DNA from 3 places in the Agrobacterium sp. 5Ca39 genome. Region 2 is predicted to be linked to each of the others. Evidence: predicted binding sites of a transcription regulator. Region 2 holds the regulator's gene; each other region holds the start of a gene.
The links. Region 2 encodes LexA, which represses DNA repair genes until DNA is damaged. Its sites were predicted from a motif close to TGTTCNNNNTGTGTTCNG; they were not measured.
Positions count from the first base shown of each region.

Region 1 (3,278 bases), on a different replicon from region 2:
GTAAACATGCCGGTCACCCTGCTGACTCTGCCCGCCTGTGAAGAAGCGTTGGGGCGTGATCAGCGACAGGCTGTCCTTGGCGCGCGTCATGGCGACGTAGAGCAGCCGGCGTTCCTCCTCCAGTTCCTGGGTGGTGCCGACGCCGAGGTCGGAGGGGATGCAGCCGTCGACCACATTGAGGATGAAGACGGCGCGCCACTCTTGGCCTTTGGCGGAATGGATGGTCGAGAGGCTGAGATAATCCTCGTCAAGCAGCGGCACGCCGGCCTGATCGCTGGTGGCGTCCGGCGGATCGAGCGTCAGCTCGGTCAGAAAGCGCTCGCGCGATGGGTAGCCGCCGGCGATCTGCTCTAGCTGCAGCAGATCGGCCTTGCGGGTGTCCGCATCCTCATGCAGGCGTTCCAGATGCGGTTCGTACCACAGCCGCGCCTGCCCGATCTGGCCCGGCCAGTCATTCGGCGCGTGTCGCAGGCCCACCAGCATTTGCGTGAAGGCTGTCCAGTCATCGCCAGTTTTCGGCGGCGTCGGAATTTCGGCGAGGGCAAGCAAGGGTTCGGGATCCCTCGCGATTGTCTCGAGAATATTGCCAGCCTTTTTTGGTCCGATGCCTGGCAGCATCTGCAGCAGCCGGAAACCGGCGACGCGGTCGCGCGGGTTCTGTGCGAAGCGCAGCACGGCCAGCATGTCTTTCACATGGGCGCTGTCCAGGAATTTCAGGCCGCCGAATTTGACGAAGGGGATGTTGCGGCGGGTCAGTTCCACCTCGAGCGGGCCGCTATGGCTGGAGGTGCGGAACAGCACGGCCTGCTGTTTCAGCGTCATGCCGCTCTCGCGATTGGCGAGGATCTGGTCGATGATGAAGTTCGCCTGCTCGGTTTCATCCTTGACCGTTACGAGCCTTGGGCGCTCGAGCGATACCCGTTCGGTCCAGAGGTTCTTGGTGAAGCGCTCGCGCGCGAGATCGATGACCCCGTTGGCGGCTGCAAGGATCGGCTGCGTCGAGCGATAGTTGCGATCCAGCGTGATGATATCGGCCGCCGGGCTGAAGGAAGCCGGGAAATCGAGGATGTTGCGCACTGTCGCCGCCCGGAAGGAATAGATCGACTGCGCATCGTCACCCACCACGGTCAAGCCGCGGCCACCGGGCTTCAGCGCCATCAGCACCGAAGCCTGCAGCCGGTTGGTATCCTGATATTCATCGACCATCACATGGTCGAAGCGGTTGCCTATATCGTCAGCCAGAACGGGGTCGCTGACCATCTGGGCCCAGTAGAGCAGAAGATCGTCGTAATCGAGCACGTTCTGGACCTGCTTGGCCTCGACATAGGCCGCGAACAGTTCCCTGAGTTCGCTTTCCCAGTTGGCAACCCAGGGATAGTGCTGGCGCAGGATGTCCTTGAGTGGTGTCTGGGAATTCACGACGCGCGAATAGATCGCAAGACAGGTGCCCTTCGTCGGAAAGCGGCTTTCGGTTTTGGAAAAACCCAATTCGTGCCGGGCAAGGTTCATCAGGTCGGCGCTGTCTTCTCTGTCGTGGATGGTGAAATCGATGTTGAGGCCGATCTGCTCGGCGTAGATGCGCAACAGCCGTGCACCAATGCCGTGAAACGTGCCGGACCAGGCCAATGCATCTGTCATGATTGCCGAATTTGCCCCGAGGACCTGCTTGCATATCCGTTCGACACGGCGCGCCATCTCGGAAGCTGCGCGCCGTGAGAACGTCATCAGCAGGATGCGGCGGGGATCGGCGCCATTCACGATCAGATGCGCAACACGGTGAGCCAGCGTGTTGGTCTTTCCCGAGCCGGCGCCGGCGATGATCAGAAGCGGACCGGCGACATGTCCATCCACCAGTCCAACACCATGTTCCACGGCCTTGCGTTGCTGCTCGTTCAGTTTTTCCAGATAGGCAACCGCCATCCTGCACCAATCCTCGATATTTGCCCCAGGCGAAGTTGCCTGCCCGAAAACGGCGGGCGACTGAGCCTGCGCCGCCATGTGGCCTTCGTGCCGCAATGATTAGCAAAGACTCAAACAGCAAGCCAGAACAAATGCTGAACGTAAAGGCCTTGCTGCACAAGTCCGGTTGGAGCCATCACCTGACAGCTCGATTTCTGAAGTCTCTTCCTCGAATGTTGCCTCAGGAGCGGAAGCGGATATGCTGTCGGCGCATCGCCGGAAATCAGATGAGGCAGTTGTCTCATTGGTTTGAAATAAAGAGATATTTCATGTTTTCCGAGGCGCTTTTCCTGCTTTTTCCGGGAGCGTTGAACGCTATCGGGTTTAACGGTCATTACCCCGGAAGATGCTTATTCACTGGGAGGAAAAAATCATGAGACGACTTAAATTCTGCCTGATCGCTCTGGCCGCAATCGCTGCCTCGACATTTGCACAGGCCGAACAGAAAGCGATGAAATCCGATGTCACCATCGCTTCTGACCTCAACTACCTGCTTTATACGCCCAAGGATTACGCCGGCTCAAACAAGACCTATCCTCTTGTCGTCTGGCTGCATGGCGGCGATCAGGGCGGCAGCGACGTCGAAAAGCTACGGTCGAGCGGCTTACCGAAAATGATTGAGGAGGGACGTGAGTTTCCCTTCCTGGTGTTTTCACCGCAAAATCCGAGCGAGGAACTACTTTACCCGATCGAGCGTGTTGCAAGCGTTCTTGAGGCGGTGGTGGCCAACCACCGGGTGGATCGGGAACGCATCTATCTGATCGGCTATAGCCGGGGAGGGTTCGGCGCATGGTCCATGGCAGAGCAGTTTCCTCAAACTTTCGCCGCGGTGGTTCCGATTGCCGGCGGCGGCATTCGGCACTACCTCAATCGAACGAACGAGAAGGCGGCTTTCTGGGCCTTTCATGGTGCAAATGACGAGGTCATCCCGCTATCCGATACAGTGGTTCTCGTGCAACGTCTTAAGGAGCTGAAGCGCAATGTTCGGCTCACCGTGCTTGAGGACACGGACCATCAGGCGGTCGAGGGAAAAGTGCTGAACGACGAGGCGATGTGGACTTGGTTGCTTGAGCAGAAGCTTGCGGGCAAAAAAGCACCCTCGGGTCCGTAAATACGGGCAGACCGCTGCTTTTTACAGCTGACATTGCCGTTTCTGCCGCGTTTTGCCATTGCAGCGCAGGCTTGCGATAATCTGCGACCCTTTCAGCGAATGCACTTTATCGCTTGACTCCCTACGCGGAGATGGTGCTAATACGCATTAGCTGCTAATACGTATTAGCACGGAACGAATGCCGGAGGAGGGCATGGCGTGTCCAGTC
Region 1 covers NZ_AP026437.1:905,466-908,743, forward strand. Annotated here, with positions in the region: gene ACZ47E_RS17835 (ATP-dependent helicase) at 1-1,920, opposite strand, end outside; gene ACZ47E_RS17840 (carboxylesterase family protein) at 2,333-3,070, shown strand; gene ACZ47E_RS17845 (LacI family DNA-binding transcriptional regulator) at 3,269-3,278, shown strand, end outside.
Region 1: ACZ47E_RS17835 (ATP-dependent helicase) is a predicted target of LexA. The motif match lies at 2,044-2,061, and genes of this name have one in related genera.

Region 2 (3,278 bases):
AGACATGGCGGCTGCGTTGAAGGATGCAGCGCCTGGAATTTTTACATGCAAGTCAGGTCGCTGGTGCGTGGCGCGTGCGGAAAGCGGCGAATGGATCATCGTACTGGAAGACGGCCGCCTCGCCGGAAAGGCATGTGACATTGCCGACATCGTCATTGTTTCCCGCAGAACGTCGTTTGCACAGTGTCGCTCGGGCGCGTTACTCCTCAACCGCGACATATTGCGGCGCATCGGTTCCGTGGAGATAGACTTCGCGAGGAGCGATCAGCCCGGCGTTGTCGGTCGGCTACGGGCGTCAACCGCGGGCGCAAACCGCCCGTGGAGTGAACATCGATATTATGACTGGAAAACCGGGCGTTTCGACCGTGAATTGCCTGAAACGATCACCCGTCTGCTGGCGGCGTCGCAATGATCGCCACCGGCAAGGATCGTCAGGCCTTTGCGCGTAGATCCATCGTCAATTCGCCGATTCCGGCGATCTCCTCTTCATGTGCCGCGTCACGCCAGGTCTCCTTCAGTCCCGCCTCATACCATTCGCGCATGGAAGGCAGAGCGAGCAGTCGCTCACAATAGGCTTTTGCCGCAGGAGAAAGGTCTGCGCCATACGTCTGGAAACGGAGTGCCACAGGGCAGTAGAAGGCATCCACCGCCGTGAACTTCTGACCGGCGAGATAGGGACCGCCGAAATTCGACAGGCCCTCGCTCCACAACGCATCGACACGCTTTATATCCGCCGCAAGCCCGGCATCGCTGACGTTCGGTCTGACACGAACGCCAACGGACATGGGGTAGAGATTGCGAAGGGACGAAAATCCCGCATGCATTTCGCTTGCTGCCGACCGCGACCAGGCTCTCGCATGCTTGTCGCTTGCCCATACCCCTTGATGACGTTCGGCAAGATATTCGGCGATCGAGAGTGACTCCCAAATCGTCACGCCATCATCGACGAGGCAAGGCACCTTGCCAGTTGGGGAAAAGGTGGAGAATGACACGCCTTCACCAAACGGGACGAGTTTCTCCTCGAAGGCGATACCGAGCGTGCGCATCAGGACCCATGGCCTCAGCGACCAGGAGGAGTAATTCTTGTTGGCGATATAAAGATCGTACATTGCGGGTCTCCTGATTGTGAAGCGGGTTTTTATACCAGCGGCCCGGCCCGGAATATCGCAAAGAATCCATCGCTCCCATAACGCCAATTGATGGGTGGGGCGCCATCCCTGCCGACGTCCTCTGGCAAAGCCGCCTTCGCCGCCATTAAAAAGAAAAGGCGCATCACTCGAGTGGAATGACGCGCCGTTCATCTTGAAGGCCTGATTTATCGCTCATCGACCGCTCCGGCCTTATCCGGACCGGCAGCAGCATCAATGATACCGGCGGATCAGCCCTACCAGCTTGCCCTGGATTTTAACCCGATCAGGTCCGAAAATGCGGGTCTCATAGGCAGGGTTTGCTGCTTCAAGTGCGATCGAAGCGCCTTTGCGACGGAAGCGCTTCAGCGTCGCTTCCTCGTCATCCACCAGCGCCACGATGATATCGCCGGGATTGGCGGTGTTACCGTTGCGAATGATGACGGTATCGCCATCGAAGATGCCGGCCTCGATCATCGAATCGCCCTTGACCTCGAGCGCGTAATGTTCGCCCGAGCCAAGCATGTCCACCGGAACCGCCACGTCATGCGTATTGTTCTGAATGGCTGAGATCGGCACACCGGCAGCGATCCGGCCCATGACGGGCACGGTTGCCACGCCTGCTATATCGTTCGCAGGCGCCTTTGGGGCAGGGGCGGGCTCTGGCATCTTGGGCTTGCCGAGGCTGCCTTCAATAACGCTCGGCGAGAAGCCCCGTTGCGGCCTCGCACCGGGCACATAGGCCTCCGGCAGCTTGATCACTTCAAGCGCTCGCGCCCTGTTAGGTAGCCGGCGAATGAACCCTCGCTCTTCCAGAGCGGTGATCAGCCGGTGGATGCCGGATTTGGAGGCAAGATCGAGTGCGTCCTTCATTTCATCGAAGGAGGGCGGCACGCCGGACTCTTTCATTCTTTCATGAATGAAGAGAAGCAATTCCTGCTGTTTGCGCGTGAGCATGAGGAAAACACCCTTGAGAATCGTCGTTGAAGTCGCGAAACAAATACAGAACGAACACTATATGTTCCATATGTGTTCCGCAATCCCCTAAAATTTCGTGAAGGATGCGTCTCTGATCGTGATTTGATCTTAGGGACAACGCCGAAGCGGGAAACGATGACTGACGGGCGGGATGCCGTCGCTTTCTTGAACTCCAGCCTTTGCCGATACCGGAATCGACGCGCAGGCCGGTCATTTGCATTCCCGGCGCTCTTCGTGCTTTTGTCAGCTTCAATACCCGGCATCTGCGCCGGGCGCGTCAAAAAGGCAAGATTTATGGCTGACAGGCATCGCGTCGATCATCTCGTTCTGCCCGCTCGGGACCTTGCGGTAGCGGCCGCGCGGCTCAAGGTCCTTGGCTTTACGGTCGCGCCACAGGCTCTCCATCCGTTCGGCACGGAGAATGCCTGTGTGTTCTTCAGGGATGGCACCTATCTGGAGCCTCTGACAATTGCTGACCGGGTCAGCTATATCGCGTCGGTCGAGAGAGGCGATGTTTTCACCGGCAGGGATCAGGCATTCCGGCGATCGTACGGACAGGAAGGTTTTTCTGCCCTTGTGGCCTCCACTGCTGACGCTCGTGCCGATCACCGGAGATTCGTGGCGTCCGGCGTATCGGCCGGCGAGGTCTTCGAATTTTCGCGGCCCATGCAAATGCCGGACGGATCGTCAGGCGAGGCGGCGTTCCGGCTTGCTTTCGCGGCAAGCGGATCGGCTGCGGATTTCTTCCTCTTCAGTTGTCAACGCCTGCAGGCACTGCCGGGGGACCGTGCTGCACTGGAACGTCACCAGAACGGAGTTCTGGGCCTTCGCGAGATCGTGCTGTGTTCCGGTACGCGGAGTGACACCCACTTGATAGAAACGGTTTTCGGCTGCAACGGCGTTGTGTCTCCGGATGGTGATGTCGTTTTCGAAACCGGCAATGCAAGGGTGAGGCTGAGTGAAAGACCCGCCCTTTCTGGCGTCGACCCGAAGGCTGCGGGAAAAAACGGTGAGGGCCTGCGCGGCATGGGCGTCGTCTTTTCCGTTGACGATCTTGCCGTGACAGCGACGGTACTTGCTGCTAATGGCGTGTCCAGCGCAGAAGCGGGCGGCCGTCTGGTGGTGCCCGCAGCACCCGGACAGGGCGTCGATTTCGCCTTCGAGGAAAAAAGA
Region 2 covers NZ_AP026436.1:1,029,667-1,032,944, forward strand. Annotated here, with positions in the region: gene ACZ47E_RS05030 (ComEC/Rec2 family competence protein) at 1-412, shown strand, start outside; gene ACZ47E_RS05035 (glutathione S-transferase family protein) at 432-1,109, opposite strand; gene lexA (transcriptional repressor LexA) at 1,362-2,084, opposite strand; gene ACZ47E_RS05045 (VOC family protein) at 2,400-3,278, shown strand, end outside; gene kdsA (3-deoxy-8-phosphooctulonate synthase) at 3,278-3,278, shown strand, end outside.

Region 3 (3,278 bases), 510 kb from region 2:
ATGGTCGTAGAAGATTTCGGAACAGGGGCCGCAGGGTCCGGTATCGCCCATCGCCCAGAAATTGTCGCTGGTCGGGATGCGGATGATGCGGTCGTCGGAGAAACCGGCGATCTTCTTCCAGAGGTTAAAGGCCTCGTCGTCGGTGTGATAAACCGTGACCAGCAGGCGATTGCGGTCGATGCCGAATTCCCTGGTGATCAGGTTCCAGGCGTGGGTGATCGCCTCTTCCTTGAAATAATCGCCAAAGGAGAAGTTGCCGAGCATTTCGAAGAAGGTGTGGTGACGGGCGGTGTAACCGACATTGTCGAGGTCATTATGCTTGCCACCAGCGCGCACGCATTTCTGCGCGGATGCCGCAGTAGAATAAGGACGGGTTTCCAGACCGGTGAAGACGTTCTTGAACTGCACCATGCCGGCATTGGTGAACATCAGTGTCGGATCGTTGCGCGGCACCAGCGGGCTGGAGGGCACAATCTCGTGTCCGTTCTTCTTGAAGTAGTCGAGGAAGGTCGACCGAATTTCATTTACACCGCTCATGCCCACACACCGCTCACAGCTGGAGTCCATCACCGCCATCGGAAATGATGGCTATATTGCAAAATCAATGGCTTTTATCGTCCGCATCCTGCCCTGTCCAGCCATGGAGACCGGCGAAGGCGTACCGACAAAGAAAAAGGGCCACACGACAGAAATCGCACGGCCCGTTTCGTTCAATTCGATTCACATCGAGACAGGCGATCCGGCAACGGATGCCTGAAGCTCGACGGCAGGATCAGCCTTCGTCACCGTCGCCGTCATCGCCGGAATCAGGACCGCCATTCTGCAGGAAACGATCCGCAATCAGGCCGGCGTTCTGGCGCAGCGCCAGCTCGATCTCGTTTGCCGTATCGGGGTTATCGCGCAGGAAGGTCTTGGCGTTTTCACGCCCCTGCCCCAGACGCTGGCTGTTATAGGAGAACCAGGCACCCGACTTTTCAACGATACCGGCTTTTACGCCGAGGTCGACAAGCTCACCGGTCTTGGAAACGCCTTCGCCATACATGATGTCGAATTCCACCTGCTTGAAAGGCGGCGCCATCTTGTTCTTGACGACCTTGACGCGGGTCTGGTTGCCGACAACCTCTTCGCGTTCCTTGACAGCGCCGATACGGCGGATGTCGAGGCGAACGGAAGCATAGAACTTGAGCGCATTACCGCCGGTCGTCGTTTCCGGCGAACCGAACATGACGCCGATCTTCATGCGGATCTGATTGATGAAGATGACCATGCACTTCGACTTGGAGATCGAAGCGGTCAGCTTGCGCAGCGCCTGGCTCATCAGACGCGCCTGAAGACCCGGCAGGCTGTCGCCCATCTCACCTTCAATTTCCGCCCGCGGCGTCAGCGCCGCAACGGAGTCGACCACGAGAACGTCGACCGCGCCGGAGCGCACCAGCGTATCGGTGATCTCAAGCGCCTGCTCGCCCGTATCCGGCTGCGAGATCAGCAGGCTCTGCAGATCCACGCCAAGCTTGCGCGCATAGACCGGATCAAGCGCATGTTCGGCGTCAACGAAGGCGCAGATGCCGCCCTTCTTCTGGGCTTCCGCAATGGTCTGCAGCGCCAGCGTCGTTTTACCCGAGCTTTCCGGACCGTAAATTTCAATGATGCGCCCCTTCGGCAGTCCGCCGATGCCGAGCGCGATATCCAGGCTGAGCGAACCCGTCGAAACGGTCTCCACCTCAACCACATTTTCATTGGAACCGAGCTTCATGATCGATCCCTTGCCGAACGACCGTTCGATCTGGGAGAGCGCCGCTTCCAGTGCCTTGCTTTTATCCACCGATTTATCCTCTACGAGACGCAAAGAATTTTGTGCCATCCGAACCACCTTTAGGTTATTGAAGCCGCACAGGCAATGTAGCAGTATGGGAACGGTATGTACTCTATTTGTTCTCATTTAACAAGGCTGAGCCAGCATATTGAAAACAAATAGTGATAAGTCGTTTGTTCTGCTTTCGTTTTTCTGTGCGCGGCCCCTTGCCGCAAACCGGAGGCGAGGTCAGGAAGACGTCAGTTTAGGCCGAATCGTCCGGCCTTACCATCCGCCAGAGAGGGAAACGCAAGCGTGAAGAAAATACTCGTTCTGGGCGGCGCGCATATCGACAGGCGCGGCATGATCGAGACTGAAACGGCGCCGGGCGCCAGCAACCCCGGCTCTTGGATGGAAGAGGCGGGCGGCGGCGGTTTTAACGCTGCACGCAATCTCTCCCGGCTCGGCTTTCAAGTCAGGATCATCGCCCCGCGCGGCGGCGACGTGACGGGAGAAGCCGTTGCGGAGGCTGCACGACAGGCTGGCGTGGAGGACACGCCGTTCACCTTCCTCGACCGGCGCACACCGAGCTATACCGCCATTCTGGAGCGTGACGGCAACCTCGTCATCGCGCTCGCCGACATGGATCTCTACAAGCTCTTCACGCCGCGCCGGCTCAAGGTCCGCGCCGTCCGGGAGGCCATCACCGCAAGCGATATCCTGCTCTGCGACGCCAACCTGCCCGAGGACACGCTGGCTGCACTTGGCCTCGTGGCCCGCGCCTGCGAAAAGCCGCTGGCGGCCATAGCCATTTCGCCGGCCAAGGCCGTGAAGCTGAAAGCGGCGCTGGCCGACATCGACATCCTCTTCATGAACGAGGCGGAAGCGCGCGCGCTCACCGGCGAGACGGCCGCTGACGTTCGTGACTGGCCGGATATCCTGCGCAAGGCCGGGCTTTCCGGCGGCGTCGTCACCCGCGGCGCAAGCGAAGTCGTGGCCTTCAACGGAAATGAAAAAGCAATCCTCCACCCGCCCCTCATCCGCGAAGTGAAGGATGTAACCGGTGCGGGCGACGCCATGGCGTCTGGCTACCTCGCTGCGATTGCCGAAGGAAAGACGATTGCCGAAGCTCTGAGAAGAGGCGCGGCCGCAGCGGCCATCACCGTGCAATCGCCCTTTGCGACATCCCACGACCTATCAAAAGACAGTGTCGAGGCCATGTTGGGGCTTGTTCCCCAGGCTGAAATACTGGCATGAACCGCTTTTAAGAACTGGAACAATGTAAATGACCCGCCCCATCTCCCCTCTCCTGCCCATCGTCTATTCTCAAGAAGTCGCCGCCGCCAAGCAGCGCGGTGCGCCGATCGTCGCGCTTGAATCCACCATCATCACCCATGGCATGCCCTATCCGGGCAATATCGAGATGGCGGAAAGCGTCGAGCAGATCATCCGTGATCAGGGCGCGGTTCCGGCCACCATCGCCGTC
Region 3 covers NZ_AP026436.1:1,536,499-1,539,776, forward strand. Annotated here, with positions in the region: gene alaS (alanine--tRNA ligase) at 1-537, opposite strand, end outside; gene ACZ47E_RS07725 (hypothetical protein) at 605-757, shown strand; gene recA (recombinase RecA) at 773-1,861, opposite strand; gene ACZ47E_RS07735 (carbohydrate kinase family protein) at 2,108-3,049, shown strand; gene ACZ47E_RS07740 (pseudouridine-5'-phosphate glycosidase) at 3,078-3,278, shown strand, end outside.
Region 3: recA (recombinase RecA) is a predicted target of LexA. The motif match lies at 1,920-1,937, and genes of this name have one in related genera.